4 regions of the Streptomyces antibioticus genome follow, and region 1 is predicted to be linked to each of the others. Evidence: riboswitches for the same ligand, from Rfam matches in the RefSeq annotation. Region 1 holds a riboswitch; each other region holds the start of a gene.

Region 1 (3,980 bases):
CTTGAACCGCGGGAAGGCGCTGCGCCCGGCGTAGACCGCCGCGTCGTCGAGGATCTCCTCGATGCGCAGGAGCTGGTTGTACTTGGCGACGCGCTCGGAGCGGGCCGGGGCGCCGGTCTTGATCTGGCCGCAGTTGGTGGCGACGGCGAGGTCGGCGATCGTGACGTCCTCGGTCTCGCCGGAGCGGTGGGACATCATGCACTTGAAGCCGTTGCGCTGGGCCAGCTCGACAGCGTCCAGCGTCTCGGTGAGCGAGCCGATCTGGTTGACCTTGACGAGCAGGGCGTTGGCGGTGCCCTCCTCGATGCCGCGGGCGAGGCGCTCGGGGTTGGTGACGAACAGGTCGTCGCCGACGATCTGCACCTTGTCGCCGAGGCGGTCGGTGAGGACCTTCCAGCCGGCCCAGTCGTCCTCGAACAGCGGGTCCTCGATGGAGACCAGCGGGTAGGCCGCCACCAGCTCCTCGTAGTACTCGGTCATCTCGGCGGCCGAGCGGGACTTGCCCTCGAACTGGTACGTGCCGTCCTTGTAGAACTCGGACGCGGCGACGTCGAGCGCGAGCGCGATCTGCTCGCCGGGCGCGTAGCCGGCTTCCTTGATGGCCTCGAGGATGAGGTCGAGGGCCTCGCGGTTGGAGCCGAGGTTCGGGGCGAAGCCGCCCTCGTCGCCGAGGCCGGTGGACAGGCCCTTGGCCTTCAGCACCTTCTTGAGGGTGTGGTAGACCTCGGTGCCCCAGCGCAGCGCCTCGGAGAAGGACTCCGCGCCGATCGGGGCGATCATGAACTCCTGGATGTCCACGTTGGAGTCGGCGTGCGAGCCGCCGTTCAGGATGTTCATCATCGGAACGGGCAGCAGGTGCGCGTTCGGGCCGCCCAGGTAGCGGAAGAGCGGGAGGTCGCTGGCCTCGGAGGCGGCGTGGGCGACGGCGAGGGAGACGCCGAGGATCGCGTTGGCGCCGAGGGAGCCCTTGTTGTCGGTGGCGTCCAGGTCGAACATGGCCTGGTCGATCAGGCGCTGCTCGGTGGCGTCGTAGCCGACCAGCTCGGGGCCGATCTGCTCGATGACGGCGAGGACGGCCTTCTCGACACCCTTGCCCTGGTAGCGGTTCGGGTCACCGTCGCGCAGCTCGATGGCCTCGAAGGCGCCGGTGGAGGCGCCGGACGGGACGGCGGCACGACCCGTGCTGCCGTCGTCGAGGCCGACCTCGACCTCGACCGTGGGGTTGCCTCGGGAGTCCAGGATTTCCCGGGCTACGACGACGTCGATGGACGGCACGAGCATCTCCTTCTTGGATGTGACGCTGGGTGTGCGGGGCCGTGTGGGCCTTGCGACTAGAGCCTAACCGCCTTCGGGGCGTCGGCAGCCGACCGACCGTCCCGTGGACAGACAGACCGTCCGGTGGACAGGTAGACCGTACCCATTGTTTCCGCCCGGAACAAAGGGTGGGTGGCGTGGAGGCGAAAATCCGGCGCACGAAAAACCCCGCCCCGGTGCGTACGGGGGAAGACGCACCGGGGCGGGGGCCCGTGAGGACGGGGGGTGACCCTCACGAGGTACTCAGTGTGCGGGGCCCGCTTGTGGGGAAGCTGTGGTCCCGCTGGGGGCCGGGTGTCACCTGGGGGGAGCGACGGCCCGGCCGCGGCTCACTTGAGGTGGAGCTGCTGGCCCGGGTAGATCAGGTCGGCGTCCTGGACGACACCCTTGTTGAGCTGGAACAGCTTCTGCCAGCCGCCCTTGACCTTGTGCTTGGTGGCGATGGTGCTGAGGGTGTCGCCCTTGACGACCTTGTACTCGCCGTCGCCCTTCTTGACCTTCTTGCCGGTCGGGGTGGTGACGGTCTTGGTGCTCTGCTCGCTCTTGCCGACGGCGGGGCGCTCGGCGGAGCGGGAGGCGGCCTGCTGCTCGCCGGCGCGGGAGCCGGTGCTGCCCGCGGTCGGGGCGGCGGACGGGGTCTGGGCCGAGGAGGAGCCGCTGTCGGAGCCGGCCGAGGCGCCGCCGTTGAACGGCGTGTTGGACAGACCGACGCCGCAGGTCGGCCAGGCACCCTTGCCCTGGCCCGCGAGGACCTTCTCGGCGATGGTGATCTGCTGCGTCTTGGAGGCCAGGTCGGCGCGGGAGGCGTAGGCGGTGCCGCCGTACGCGGCCCAGGTGGAGGCGGAGAACTGGAGGCCGCCGTAGTAGCCGTTGCCGGTGTTGATGGACCAGTTGCCGCCCGACTCGCACTGGGCGACCGCGTCCCACTCGGAGGCGGTGGCGGCGGAGGCGTTGCCGGCGGCCATCAGCGGGGCGGCGACGGCGACACCGGTGACGCCGGCGATCATGGCGGCGCGGGTGGTCTTGGACGGACGGCGGTGCTTGCCCTTACCGGAAAACAGCATGGAACGATCCCCTCACCGACGCCTGCGAGGTGAGCTGTCGGGTTCGGGCCGGTTGAGTTGCCCGGCCGCGCACCTCACGGTGCACGGCTTCACCCCGAGCCGGTCACGGCGTCGACCGCCGGTTCCGGCACTTACCTTGGGTCCCCCGCTCCTGCCTGCGGCGCTTGACGCGACGACTGTTCCCGGGGCGCCACTGGCAGGATTCGGCGTTGCGACGACCGGGGCCCGGGTTGCCGAGCGGCTCGACCGTAGACACGGAATTCGCGGAATTCCAAAGACGATCAGGGCTTCTGAGACTCATCCCACACTTTCACCAAACCGGACATTCGGCGCGAAGTGTGACGTGAACTCCCGGTGCCTTTGGGGGTGTTCCGGCCCTATTCGGCGCCGGTGTCCAGCGCCTGACCGGGGACGATGACGCTCGGGTCGGCACCGATGCGCTCCAGGTTCTCCTCGTACAGGGCGCGCCATCCGCCCTCCAGGCCAAGGGAGTCGGTGATGGAGGCGAGGGAGTCGCCGTCCTGGACCGTGTAGACCTCCTCGGCGGCGTGCCGGCCGGCGGAGGCGGGCGCCAGGCCGTCCGACGGGCCCTCCTCGGCGGTGGCGCCGCGGTGACGGCCGCCGGAGCCGAGGGTGCCGGTGTCGACGAGGCTCCAAGAACCCACGTCCTGCACCCACTTGTCCGACTCGCCCGACTCGTCCGCTTCGGGGCTGCCGGAGGGCGTGCCGCCGCCCTTCGCCGCGCCACCCGGTTTCGCGGCACCCTCGGAGGCGGCCGCGTCCTCCTCGTCGGCGGACGAAGCGGACGAAGAGGGGGAAGGGGAAGAAGAGGAGGAAGGGGACGAACTCGCCGAACCCTCGGTGGAGTCGGAGGCGCCGGGCGACGAGGTCGCGCCGGAGCCGGCGGAGCCGCCGGACGCCGAGGAGCCGGACTCCCCCTTGGACAGGTCGGACAAACCAGACGAACCGGATGAACCGTCAGCGATGCCCGTGTCCACGTTCAGCGCGCCGGACTCCTTGGTGAGCCCGGACGTCAGCCCGCAGGTGCCCCAGGCGCCGACCCCCTCGGCCGCGAGCAGCTTCTGCGCGACGGCTATCTGCTGGTTGCGGCTGGCCAGGTCGGGGCTGGCGGCGTAGTCCAGCCCGCCGTAGGTCTCCCACCGCTCCTGGGTGAGGCTGAGGCCGCCGTACTCGCCGGTGCCCTTGTCGGCGCTCCAGGAGCCGCCGGTCTCGCACTGGGCCACCTGGTCCCACACCGTGCCCTCGGCCGCGCTCGCGCCGGTGGCGGCGAGCAGCGGGATCGCGATGGCGGAGCCGGTCACGCCGGCTGCGACAAGGAGCGCCGGAGCCTGGCGAGGACGACGGTGACGACCGGACCCGGAGAGCATGCGGGGGCCTTTCTCTGGACAGCGTTGACCGGCGCGACGACGGTGCGGACACATCCGGAACCGTGGATGCCGCGCTGACGAGTGAACGTATCGGCAGACGATCACTTGTCACAAGTTAATGCCGCGCAGATCACGTGAAGATCACAGACTTGAGAGTCGGTCACCTTTGGTCCGCACGCCCGTCACACTGCCGCTGACGTGCGTTCAGTCACGG
Region 2 (3,980 bases), 550 kb from region 1:
GGGTGATCTTCAGCCGCTCGGCGAGATCGGTCATCCGCAGCCGCCGCTCCGCCGTCTCGGACAGGTGCGCCAGGATGGAGTAGTACAGGTGGGGCATGCCGGCCTCCTGCTGGAGCTGCCGGTCGATCGCGTCCTCCAGGAGGAGATAGCCGGCCATGTACGCGCGCCAGGCGCGCTGCTCCTCGGGCGTGAGCCAGCGGGTCGTCATGCCCCCAGTGTAGGTTTGTTTCAAACTTGAACCAAGATCCCCCGGCCCCGCACCTTCCGTCGTCTCCCAGGAGAACCGCGCCGATGCCGTACCCGTACGTCCTGCTGTCCGCCGCCGTCTCCCTCGACGGCTTCCTGGACGACACCACCTCCGAGCGCCTGCTCCTGTCCAGCCCCGCCGACTTCGACCGGGTCGACGCCGTACGGGCCTCGGTCGACGCGATCCTGATCGGCGCCGGCACCATCCGCGCCGACAACCCCCGGCTGCTGGTGAACTCCCCCGACCGCCGCGCCGCCCGGCTCGCGGAGGGCCGGCCGGAGTACCCCCTCAAGGTCACCGTCAGCGGCTCCGGCGAGCTGGACCCGGAGGCCCGCTTCTGGCACAGCGGCGGCGAGAAAGTCGTCTATACGACGGAGAAGGGCGCGGCACGGGCCCGCGCGCTCGGCATCGCGGCGGACGTCGTCCCCCTCGGCGCCGAGCTGGACTGGCGGCGCCTCCTCACCCATCTGCACGACGAGCGCGGGGTGCGCCGGCTGATGGTCGAGGGCGGTGGCACCGTCCACAGCCAGCTCCTCCAGCAGGGCCTCGCCGACGAACTCCAGCTCGTCCTCGCCCCCCTCTTCGTGGGCGACCCGGACGCGCCCCGGCTCTTCGGCCCCGGCGCCTACCAGGGCGGACGCCTCCGGCTGACCGAGACGCGGCGGATCGAGGACGTCGTCCTCATGCGCTACGAGCCCACCGCCCCCGGCACCGGTGACCTCCCCGCCGCGGCCGACCGGCACTGGCTCGCCCTCGCCTGCGAGCTGGCCACGCAGTGCCCGCCGTCGGACACGGCGTTCAGCGTGGGCGCGGTGGTCGTGGCCGCCGACGGGACCGAGCTGGCCCGCGGCCACTCCCGCGAGGGCGACGACCTCCAGGCGCACGCCGAGGAGGCGGCCCTCGCCAAGCTCGACCCCGCCGACCCGCGGCTGGCCGGCGCCACCGTCTACAGCAGCCTCGAACCCTGCGCCGTCCGCGCCTCCCGGCCCACGCCGTGCGCCCGGCTCGTCCTGGACGCGGGGGTGCGCCGGGTCGTCACGGCCTGGCGGGAGCCGGACACCTTCGTGAAGAACGCGGACGGCAGCGGCCTGCTGGCGGCCCACGGCGTCGACGTCGTCGTCCTCCCGGAGTACGCGGAACGGGCCCAGAAGCCCAACCGGCACCTGCCCGGATAACCGATGTGCTTTCCACCCCCGGGATGGCGTAGAGTGGTGTTCATCGACGCGGGGTGGAGCAGCTCGGTAGCTCGCTGGGCTCATAACCCAGAGGTCGCAGGTTCAAATCCTGTCCCCGCTACTGAAGGCCGAGGGCCGGAATCCGAGAGGGTTCCGGCCCTCGGTGCGTTCCGCGTCCATGTGCGGCTACCACCGGTGACCGGCCGTGCGCTCTGCGCATAACAAGTGAGTCACCATCAAAACGGGGATGACTACTGAACGGTTCCCGGGGTAGGGGCGGCGCCGGTCAACTCGCCCGTTTTTCATCGTTCATGGCCTGAAAGTCCAGGCCAGAAATGTTGTTGATCAAGGGGAACAGCTTGGAATAGCGCCCCCGGGTCTATTAACGTTCGATAACGCAGCGCGGTCGTCCCAGCCGTCACAAGCGACGGCTCCGTGCGCACGCGCCGAATCCCGCAAGGGAACCGGGGAACCACCACCTTGGGGTGAATCGCACGGCAGCCGCCCGTGAACTCGCAGAGTCACGAACGGTATACGCGCGTAGGAGACCTTCCCGCTCCGAACCCGTCAGCTAACCCGGTAGGCGGCGGAAGGAAAGGAGTGCGCCCGCGTGGTGTCCAACCGGCCTGCCCCCGAAGCCCCGTTCGTGCCGAGTCAGCGGTCCGCCGACACCTTCGTCTACGGCGGCGCGCGCACCGACGACGAGGGCCCCTGGGAGGAGTGGAACCCCACCGCGGAGTCCGTCCGCCCGGTCCGGGGCAAGCACCGGGTCGCCAAGCAGCGCGGCGGCGGAGGAGGGTTCGCCCGTAGCTCCACCGTGCTCGGCGTCGGCGTCATCGCCGCCGTCAGCGCCGGCGGGATGGCCAGCGCCAACACAGGCAAGGCCCCGGTCTCCATCTCCATGCCGGACCTGCCGAACGTCGGCTCGCTGATATCCGACGACGAGCCCGCCGAGGACACCGCCCCCACGCTCAGCAGCTTCGGCAGCGTGACCACCCCGCAGGCCGACGACACCGCCCCGCAGAGCGCCGCCGACGCCGGCGAGGCCCTGCGCAGCCGGATCATGGCCCAGGTCGAGTCGCAGCAGACGCAGGTCGAGACGCAGGCCCAGCTCGCCGCCGCGGAAGCCGCGGCCAAGGCCGAGGCCGACGCCGTCGCCAAGGCCGAGAAGGAGGCGGAGACCAAGGCCACCGCCGCCAAGGAGAAGGCCGAGGCGGAGGCCAAGGAGAAGGCCGAGGCCGCGCGCCTCGCCGAGCTGGCCACGCAGTACGCGCTGCCGACCTCCTCGTACACGATCACCTCGACCTTCGGTGAGGCCGGCGCCTACTGGTCCTCCGGCTACCACACCGGCCTGGACTTCGCCGCCCCCACGGGCACGCTGATCAAGGCCGTGCACAGCGGCACGATCACGTCGGCGGGCTGGGACGGCTCGTACGGCTACAAGACCGTGCTCACCCTCGACGACGGCACCGAGATCTGGTACGCCCACCAGTCGTCGATCAGCGTCAGCGTCGGCCAGAAGGTCGCGACCGGCGATGTCATCGGCCGCGTCGGCGCCACCGGCAACGTCACCGGCGCCCACCTCCACCTGGAGGTCCACCCGGGCGGCAGTGCGTCGGGCATCGACCCGGGGGCCTGGCTGCGGAGCAAGGGCCTCAACCCCTGAGGTTTCCCGGCTCGGACTGATCCGCCCGCCGCTTCACACGCTGTTCGCACGGCGGGCGGAATCGTCCCGGCACCGGTGACCGTTGGGAAGAGGCATGACTGCTCTTCGCAAGCTCGGCACCTCCGACCTCCAGGTCTTCCCGCTCGCCCTCGGCGGCAACGTCTTCGGCTGGACCGCCGACGAGACCGCCTCCTTCGCCGTCCTCGACGCCTACACCGCCGCCGGCGGCAACTTCCTCGACACCGCCGACTCCTACTCGGCGTGGATCGAGGGCAACAGCGGCGGCGAGTCCGAGACCCTGATCGGCCGCTGGATCGCCGCCCGCGGCAACCGCGACGACCTGGTGATCGCCACCAAGGTCAGCCAGCACCCGGACTTCCCCGGCCTGACCGCCGCCAACATCAAGGCCGCCGCCGACGCCTCCCTGCGCCGCCTCGGCACCGACCACATCGACCTGTACTACACCCACTTCGACAAGCCCGAGGTGCCGGTCGAGGAGATCGTCGGCGCGCTCGACGACCTGGTGCGGGCGGGCAAGGTGCGGTACACGGCCGCCTCCAACATCTCGCCCGAACGCCTCCGGGCGTCCCTGGAGTTCGCCGACCGCGAGGGCCTCGCCCGGTACGTGGCGCTCCAGCCCCACTACAACCTGGTCTCCCGCGACACCTACGAGGGCGCCCTCCAGGACCTCGCCGAGCGCTCGGGGCTCGCCGCCCTCCCCTACTCCGGGCTCGCCTCCGGCTTCCTCACCGGCAAGTACCGGCCGGGCGGTGCGACGGTGGACAGCGCGCGGGCGGGGAGGGCCGCCGGGCACCTGGAGACGGAGCGGGGCCGCCGGGTCCTTCTCGTGCTGGACGAGATCGCCCGCGAGCGCGGCGCCGAGGTCGCCACG
Region 3 (3,980 bases), 1.4 Mb from region 1:
CTCCGTCGTCGGCGGCGGCCGGTCTCTCACGTGCGAACGTCCCCACCCCGAGCCGCCATTCTCACCCGAATCGGTGAGGAGTGGTGTTTTCCGTGATGTCCATCTGACCAAATCGGCGCCGACGAAGCGTCACCCCGAGGACTCAACTCCGTGTACGCCTCCGGTATGACAACCGAGGGCGGTGGCCCGCCCGGACCCGTAGGGGTCGCGCGACGACGCACCAGGGACGGAAGCGGAGGGGGACCGCGGGAGAGGGGAACGGCGGTTCAGCCCCCGGTGGCGGTTCAGCCCGCCCGGTGCACCACCGCGTCGCACAGCTCCGTCAGCGCGGACTTCGCGTCGCACTCGGGGAGCGGGGCCAGTGCGGCGCGCGCCTCCTTGGCGTAGCGCACGGTGTCCCGGCGGGCCTGCTCCAGCGCCGGGTGGTCGCGCAGCGCGGCGACCGCCTCGGCGAGCCGGGCGTCGTCGCTGAGGTCGGAGTCGAGCAGCTCGCACAGCGCGACGTCCTCGGGGAGCCCCTGCCGGGCGGCGCGCTCCCGCAGCCGCAGCACCGGAAGCGTGGGCACGCCCTCGCGCAGGTCGGTGCCGGGCGTCTTGCCGGACTCGTGGGAGGCGGAGGCGATGTCCAGGACGTCGTCCGCCAACTGGAAGGCGACGCCGAGCCGCTCGCCGTACTGGGTGAGCACGTCGACGACCGTGTCGTCGGCGCCGGACATCATCGCGCCGAAGCGGCAGGAGACCGCGACCAGTGAGCCGGTCTTGCCGCCGAGCACGTCGAGGTAGTGCTCGACCGGGTCCCGTCCGTCGACCGGTCCCGCGGTCTCCAGGATCTGGCCCGTGACCAGCCGCTCGAACGCCTCGGCCTGGACCCGTACGGCCTCGGGGCCGAGGTCGGCCAGGATGTGCGAGGCCCGCGCGAAGAGGAAGTCGCCGGTGAGGACGGCGAGGGAGTTGCCCCAGCGGGCGTTGGCGCTGGGCACCCCGCGCCGCACGGCCGCCTCGTCCATGACGTCGTCGTGGTACAGGGTCGCCAGATGGGTCAGCTCGACCACCACGGCGGACGGCACGACCCCCGGCGCGTACGGGTCGCCGAAGCGCGCCGCGAGCATCACGAGCAGCGGGCGGAACCGCTTCCCGCCGGCCCGCAGGAGGTGCTGTGCGGCTTCCGTGATGAACGGAACCTCACTCTTGGTGGCCTCGAGCAAGCCTTCCTCGACAGCCGCCAGTCCGGCCTGGACATCGGCTTCCAGAGCCTGGTCCCGCACGCTCAGCCCGAACGGCTCGACGACGGTCACGAGGGGTCTCCTGTCTGCTGGTGTCTACGGGCGATTACGCGGTTTGTCGATAGGTCTCTGCGCTCACTCAAGTCAGCGTATCCGGTCACGTTTCGATCACCGATAGCCCCCACGTCCGCCCGGGCCCGAATGCACTCGCCCGGGAGGCGCCCTGGTCAGGGCGGGCGGTGTCGGATCCCGACCGATATGTTTCTGATCAGGCGATATGAAGAGACATTCACCGCAAATCCAAGGTGGGCAATACGGGGGAATGCGGAAGCCCGACAGGGCCGCGACCCTTTACGCAGAGCATGGGCTTATTGCCCGTTTCACCCCTCTTGTGGATGCCGGTGAGTTGGCTCACTCCCCCTGGTCCGGCCCCGCGGGGCGACACCCTGCGGGTACCCCCCGACTCCTCGTGCCACTCAGGCGAGTTGAGGCTTTGCGATCACAAAGGATCAAGCACCCCATAGAGCCCTGATCAAGGTCAATAGGCCCGAACTGTGAATTGGCCTCTTGTTCCGGACATGTGCTCTCGCATACGTTCCCGGCCTGTCGAGCGGAACGCCGAATCCTGCCGCCGCCCGGCACCCACCGAGAACTCATGGCAGGAGCGGGGGAACCAGGTAAGTCGCCCTACCGAAATGTCCACGAAAACGGACACAACGGTACGGCTCGGGGTGAAGTCGCGTCCGTCCGGACGCGGCCGGGCAGCTCCCGCCCGAACCCGACAGCTCACCTCGCAGGCGCCGGAGAGGAACCTCGTCATGCCCGCTGCCGCTCAGCACCGCCGTACCCGCCGCACCCGTATCGCCCGCACCCTCGCCGTGGCCGCCGCCGGCGCCGGTGTGCTCGCCCTGCCGCTCGTCGGCGCGACCACCGCGTCCGCCGCCACCTCGGCCGGCAACACGAGCACCACCGTCGCCGGGTACCCCAACAACCTGGACGGCTGGATCCGCGAATCGCTCGCGATCATGGCCGAGAAGCGCATCCCGGGCAGCTACAACGGCATCCACCGCAACATCATCCGCGAGTCGTCGGGCAACCCGGCCGCCATCAACCTGTGGGACTCCAACGCGGCCAAGGGCACCCCGTCCAAGGGCCTGCTCCAGGTGATCGACCCGACCTTCACCGCGTACCACGTGGCCGGGACCTCGTTCGACCCGTTCGACCCGGTCGCCAACATCACCGCCGCCTGCAACTACGCGGCCGCGCGCTACGGCTCGATCGACAACGTGTTCGGCGCGTACTGAGCCGAGCCGACCCCCGGATCGGGAGTCGGTCAGGGATAGAGACGTTCGAGGACGACGGCCACGCCGTCGTCCTCGTTCGACGTCGTCACCTCGTCGGCCAGCGCCTTCAGCTCCGGGTGCGCGTTGGCCATCGCCACCCCGTGCCCGGCCCACACGAACATCGGGATGTCGTTGGGCATGTCCCCGAAGGCGACGGTCTCCGCCGGGCCGACGCCGAGGTGCTCGGCGGCCAGCGCCAGGCCGGTCGCCTTGGTGATCCCGCACGGCTGGAGCTCCACCGTGCCGGGCCCGGACATGGTGACCGTGGCGAGCGAGCCCACCACCGAGCGGGCCGTCGCCGCCAACTCGTCGTCGGACAGGGCCGGATGGCGCAGCAGCACCTTGCTGATCGGCTCGCACCACAGGTCGTCCCGGGAGGCGACGCGCAGCGCCGGAAGGGTCGGGTGCGGCATCTCGTAGCCGGGCTCGATGAGGGTGAGCCCGTCGACGCCGTCCTGGTCGACGGCCGCGTACACCTGCCCGACCTCGGCCTCGATCTTGCCGAGCGCGGTCTCGGCCAACTCCCGGTCCAGGGTGACCGACCAGAGCAGTCGGTTCGCGCCGGCGTCGTACAACTGCGCGCCCTGGCCGCACACCGCGAGCCCCCTGCTGTGCAGGCGGTCGAGCAACGGCCTTACGCGGGGCGCCGGTCGGCCCGTCACGACCAGATGGCGTGCGCCGGCGGCCGCCACCCGCGCGAGCGCGTCGAGCGACCGGTCGGAGAAGGTGTCGTCGCCGCGGAGCAGCGTTCCGTCCAGGTCGGTGGCGATGAGGGAGTACGCGGTGCGCGCGGCATATGCGAGGGGTGCGGCCATGATCAGAGAATACGTATCCCGCACCCCTCGGACTCGACGCGAACCGGACGAGGGCGAAGTCCGGTCCGCTTCTGCCAACTCCCCTGCCACAGTTGACCGGAGACGCTCACGGTGCCGGTCGAAGGCCCCGGAACCGGTTTCGGCGCATCGTCGGGTACAGACCGGTTAAAGCCTTCTGCACCGGTTGGCAACAACATGCTCCGCTACCTACCGCACGCCCGGTGTGGAGCGGTACCGTCCAGGTGTCCAGGGGGGACTTGATCGGGGGGTCAGGTTGAGCAGTGGGCGCATTCGTGTGCTGAGTCCGAAGGATCTCGGCGAGGGGGAACGGGAACGATGGCGCGCCCTGCGGGCCGCCTCGACCGCGCCCCGCAACCCGTTCATGGAACCGGAGTTCACCGACGCCGTCGGCCGGGTACGGCCGCGCGCGCGGGTCGCGGTGGTGTACGAGGGGCGTGAGCCGGTCGGCTTCCTGCCCCATGAGCGCGGGCGCCTCGGCCGCGGCCAGGCCCTCGCCTACGGCGTCTCCGACGCACAGGGTGCCGTCCTGGCCCCCGGCCTCGGGCTGAACGCCGACGAACTGATGCGGGCCGCCTCCC
Region 4 (3,980 bases), 3.6 Mb from region 1:
GATCACCGGCGGCGCCGGCCACGACGACTCCGGCCTGCTGCTGCTCGCCGCGGGGGAGTCCTTCACCACGCCCCTCTTCGCCGGACTGTGGAGCGACGGCGGCTTCGGCGGCGCCAGCCGCACCTGGCACGCCTACCAGCGCGCCCATGTCGTCCCGGACGCGGAGCGGGACCGGCCGGTGCTGTTCAACTCCTGGGAGGCCACCTTCTTCGACATCTCCGAGGAGCAGCAGGCCGCCCTGGCGCGGCGCGCCGCGGAGATCGGCGTGGAGCTGTTCGTCGTCGACGACGGCTGGTTCGGGGCCCGCACCAGCGACCGGGCCGGACTCGGCGACTGGCGGCCCAACCCCGAGCGCTTCCCGCACGGCCTGAAGCCGCTCGCCGACCGGGTGCACGCCCTCGGCATGCGGTTCGGGATCTGGGTCGAGCCCGAGATGGTCAACCCGGACAGCGATCTGTACCGGGCGCACCCCGACTGGGTGCAGTTCCAACCGGGACGAAAGCGGACGGAGTTCCGCAATCAGCTCATGCTGAACCTCGCCCGCGAGGACGTCCAGGAGTACCTCTGGGACCAGCTCCACGGGCTGCTCTCCAGCGCGCCCGTCGACTATGTGAAGTGGGACTTCAACCGCTGCTTCACCGACGCGGGCTGGCCGGACGACCCCTATCCGCAGCGCCTGTGGGTCGACCACGTCCGGGCGCTGTACGCCCTGCTCGACCGGCTGCGGGCCGCCCACCCCGGGGTGGCCTTCGAGTCCTGCTCGGGCGGCGGCGGGCGGATCGACCTCGGGATCATGAGCCGCACCGACCAGGTGTGGACCTCCGACAACACCGACCCGCTGGACCGGCTCGACATCCAGCACGGCTTCAGCCAGATCCATCCCGCCCGGGTGATGGCCGCCTGGGTCACCGACAGCCCCAACACCCAGCTCAACGGCCGGGTCAGCTCCCTGCGGTTCCGGTTCGTGAGCGCCATGGCCGGGGTGCTCGGGATCGGCGGGGACCTCTCCGAGTGGAGCGCGGAGGAGCTGGCCGAGGCCCGCCGCTGGGTGGACCTCTACAAGGAGATCAGGCCCGTCGTGCAGCGGGGCGACCTGTACCGGCTGCGCCCGCCGACGGGCGGGCTCAGTGCCGTGCAGTACGTGCGCGGTGACGAGAGCGTCGTCCTCGCCTGGCTCCAGGCCCAGCGCTACGGCGAGCCCGTCCCGGCGCTGCGGCTGCGCGGACTCGACCCGGCGGCGACGTACGAATGCCGCGAAACGGGCGAAGTGCACCGAGGTGCGGTGCTGCTGCACCACGGAATGCGGACCGGGCTGAGCGGTGACCTCGATGCGGCGGTTATCCGGCTGCGTCGCATCTGAGCGTTCTGTCCGAATTGAAATCCTTCATTCCAACTCGCTCTGGAATAAAGGATCCTGGAGCACTGTCACGTGAGCAGCGTCATACCGTGACCGTGCGTCGCCCGTCATGTTCACGTAATTCGCATGCTTTTCCAGGGTGTTAAGGGAAAAAGGGGCCATTCGAAACACGGAGTGTCACCGGGAAGTATCCCTGCGGATCAAGAGAAATGCGTCAACGGCACAACCTCTGCTTGTCCCTGTGCGTCGCGGTCGCCTACGTTCCAGACCAATCCGGACGGACGCCTAATCCTGCCGCCGTCCGGGGACCGCACACTCACCCGTGCACGGCAGGAGCGGGGGACCCACAGGCACAACCGCCTGTTCCGGTCCCGGAACAGGCTTGGGGTAAAGCCGTGCCTCGGCACGGCCGGACATCTCCAGTCCGCACCCGACAGCTCACCTCGCAGGCGCCGGAGAGGAATGCGCCATGCCCGCGAAGGGTAAGCACCGCCGTCCGAAGTCCCAGCGATTCACCCGCTCCATCGCCGCCGCCGGAACCGGCGGAGCCGCTCTCGCCCTCCCGCTCCTGGGAGCCACGGGTGCCCACGCGGCCCCCACCCAGTCCGCCGCGGCGTCCGTTCCGGAACAGGCCGTGGCGAAGACCGTGGAACGGGCCGCGGAGAAGGCCACGCAGACCGTGCAGGCGGCTCCGGTGGCGCACAAGTCGGGCAAGTCGGGCGCGAAGCACAGCACGTACACCGTCCGCTCCGGCGACTACCTCTCGCGGATCGCCGACGAGCAGGGCGTCGACGGCGGCTGGCAGCGGCTGTACCAGGACAACCGGCGGGCCGTCGGCGACAACCCCTCGCTGATCCACCCGGGCCTGAAGCTGTCGATCGGCAAGAAGGCCGCGTCCTCCGCCCCCACCACCGCGCCCAAGTCCTCCGAGGCGCGCGGGTCGGCGCAGTCCGCCAAGCCCGTGCAGCCCTCGAAGCCTGCGCAGAAGTCGCAGCCCGCGCAGTCCTCGTCGTCCGCCGGCTCCTCGGACTCCCAGGCGTCGTCCTCGCAGCCGAGCACCCAGGCCGCCGAGAACTCCACCACCGCCTCCTCCGGGTTCAGCCTGCCGGTGGCCGGCGCCACGGTCGGCACGCCGTACCGGATGTCGGGCAGCATGTGGTCCAGCGGCTACCACACCGGTGTCGACTTCGTCGTCCCGACGGGCACCTCCCTCAAGGCCGTCGCGGCGGGCACCGTCGTCTCCGCCGGCTGGGGCGGCGCGTACGGCAACCAGGTCGTCATCAGGCTGAACGACGGCCACTACGCCCAGTACGCCCACCTGTCCTCGCTCTCCGTCTCGGCCGGCCAGACCGTGACCGCGGGCCAGCAGGTCGGCCTCTCGGGTGCCACCGGCAACGTGACCGGACCGCACCTGCACTTCGAGATCCGCACCACGCCGAACTACGGCTCGGACGTGGACCCGGTCGCCTACCTCCGCTCGCACGGAGTCTCGGTCGGCTGACCCCCGCACCAGCGCTTCCTGAGGCGCCCTGACAGGCCCTGACGCGCCGTCGAAGGCCGGACCCCGCCCCCCGGGGTCCGGCCTTCGACGTGCCGCGGGACGTTATTCCCTGGTTGGCCAACTCTTTAGGAGTGGCTTATCTCACCGTCCGTCAACCCCTGCCTACGGTCGCGTAAGTCACATTAGAAGGTGAATCATGATCTGCCGTGGCAGACGATTCGAAGAATGACAACAGATCAGTGATCGGGTCGTACGTGGCGGTGGGGGACAGCTTCACCGAGGGCGTCGGCGACCCTGGCCCCGACGGGGCGTTCGTCGGCTGGGCCGACCGGTTCGCGGTACTCCTCGCGGACCGCCGACCCGAGGGCGACTTCCGGTACGCGAACCTGGCCGTGCGCGGCAAGCTGCTCGACCAGATCATGGAGGACCAGCTTCCGCAGGCCGTCGACCTCGCGCCCGACCTCGTGTCCTTCTGTGCCGGCGGCAACGACATCCTGCGGCCCGGCACCGACCCCGACGAGGTCGCCGAGCGCTTCGAGCGGGCGGTCGCGGCACTCACCGCCGTGTCCGGCACGGTCCTGGTGACCACCGGCTTCGACACCCGTGGCGTCCCCGTCCTGAAGCATCTGCGCGGCAAGATCGCCACCTACAACGGGCACGTTCGCGCCGTCGCCGACCGCTACGGCTGCCCGGTGCTCGACCTGTGGTCCCTGCGGTCCGTGCAGGACCGCCGGGCCTGGGACGGCGACCGCCTCCACCTCTCCCCGGAGGGGCACACGCGGGTGGCGCTGCGCGCCGGGCAGGTCCTCGGCCTGGAGGTGCCGGCCGACCCGGAGCAGCCCTGGCCGCAGCTCCCGCCGCGCGGCACCCTGGAGATCCGCAAGGACGACGTCCAGTGGGCGCGCGAGTACCTGGTGCCGTGGATCGGGCGGCGGCTGCGCGGGGAGTCCTCGGGCGACCATGTGACCGCCAAGGGCACGCTCTCCCCCGACGACATCCGGACCCGGATCTCGGCGGTGGCGTGACCGGAGAGGACGGGGCGGCCGTCCGACGCCGTTTGCACGACAGGTACGACCGGCCGCTCCACCAGTGAGGTGATCGGACGGGAGTGGTGCGCGGGCG

Evidence for each region. A riboswitch is a leader RNA that binds a small molecule or an ion and turns the genes downstream of it on or off. The one in region 1 is predicted to bind cyclic di-AMP.
Region 2: linked by a shared signal. The riboswitch ahead of AFM16_RS18865 (M23 family metallopeptidase) and the one ahead of AFM16_RS16215 (LysM peptidoglycan-binding domain-containing protein) in region 1 are both predicted to bind cyclic di-AMP.
Region 3: linked by a shared signal. The riboswitch ahead of AFM16_RS22950 (transglycosylase SLT domain-containing protein) and the one ahead of AFM16_RS16215 (LysM peptidoglycan-binding domain-containing protein) in region 1 are both predicted to bind cyclic di-AMP.
Region 4: linked by a shared signal. The riboswitch ahead of AFM16_RS32820 (M23 family metallopeptidase) and the one ahead of AFM16_RS16215 (LysM peptidoglycan-binding domain-containing protein) in region 1 are both predicted to bind cyclic di-AMP.

The regions. Positions count from the first base shown of each region.
Region 1 covers NZ_CM007717.1:3,652,670-3,656,649, forward strand. The annotation lists gene eno (phosphopyruvate hydratase) at 1-1,281, opposite strand, end outside; gene AFM16_RS16215 (LysM peptidoglycan-binding domain-containing protein) at 1,644-2,378, opposite strand; cyclic di-AMP (ydaO/yuaA leader) riboswitch at 2,383-2,551, opposite strand; gene AFM16_RS16220 (LysM peptidoglycan-binding domain-containing protein) at 2,756-3,766, opposite strand; gene AFM16_RS16225 (cytochrome P450 family protein) at 3,975-3,980, opposite strand, start outside.
Region 2 covers NZ_CM007717.1:4,203,524-4,207,503, reverse strand. The annotation lists gene AFM16_RS18880 (MarR family winged helix-turn-helix transcriptional regulator) at 1-208, opposite strand, end outside; gene AFM16_RS18875 (dihydrofolate reductase family protein) at 292-1,422, shown strand; tRNA gene AFM16_RS18870 (tRNA-Met) at 1,470-1,543, shown strand; cyclic di-AMP (ydaO/yuaA leader) riboswitch at 1,857-2,023, shown strand; gene AFM16_RS18865 (M23 family metallopeptidase) at 2,033-3,088, shown strand; gene AFM16_RS18860 (aldo/keto reductase) at 3,183-3,980, shown strand, end outside.
Region 3 covers NZ_CM007717.1:5,054,708-5,058,687, reverse strand. The annotation lists gene AFM16_RS22955 (polyprenyl synthetase family protein) at 285-1,295, opposite strand; cyclic di-AMP (ydaO/yuaA leader) riboswitch at 1,830-2,038, shown strand; gene AFM16_RS22950 (transglycosylase SLT domain-containing protein) at 2,042-2,527, shown strand; gene AFM16_RS22945 (HAD family hydrolase) at 2,557-3,381, opposite strand; gene AFM16_RS22940 (GNAT family N-acetyltransferase) at 3,671-3,980, shown strand, end outside.
Region 4 covers NZ_CM007717.1:7,225,527-7,229,506, forward strand. The annotation lists gene AFM16_RS32815 (alpha-galactosidase) at 1-1,360, shown strand, start outside; cyclic di-AMP (ydaO/yuaA leader) riboswitch at 1,665-1,822, shown strand; gene AFM16_RS32820 (M23 family metallopeptidase) at 1,827-2,858, shown strand; gene AFM16_RS32825 (SGNH/GDSL hydrolase family protein) at 3,098-3,883, shown strand.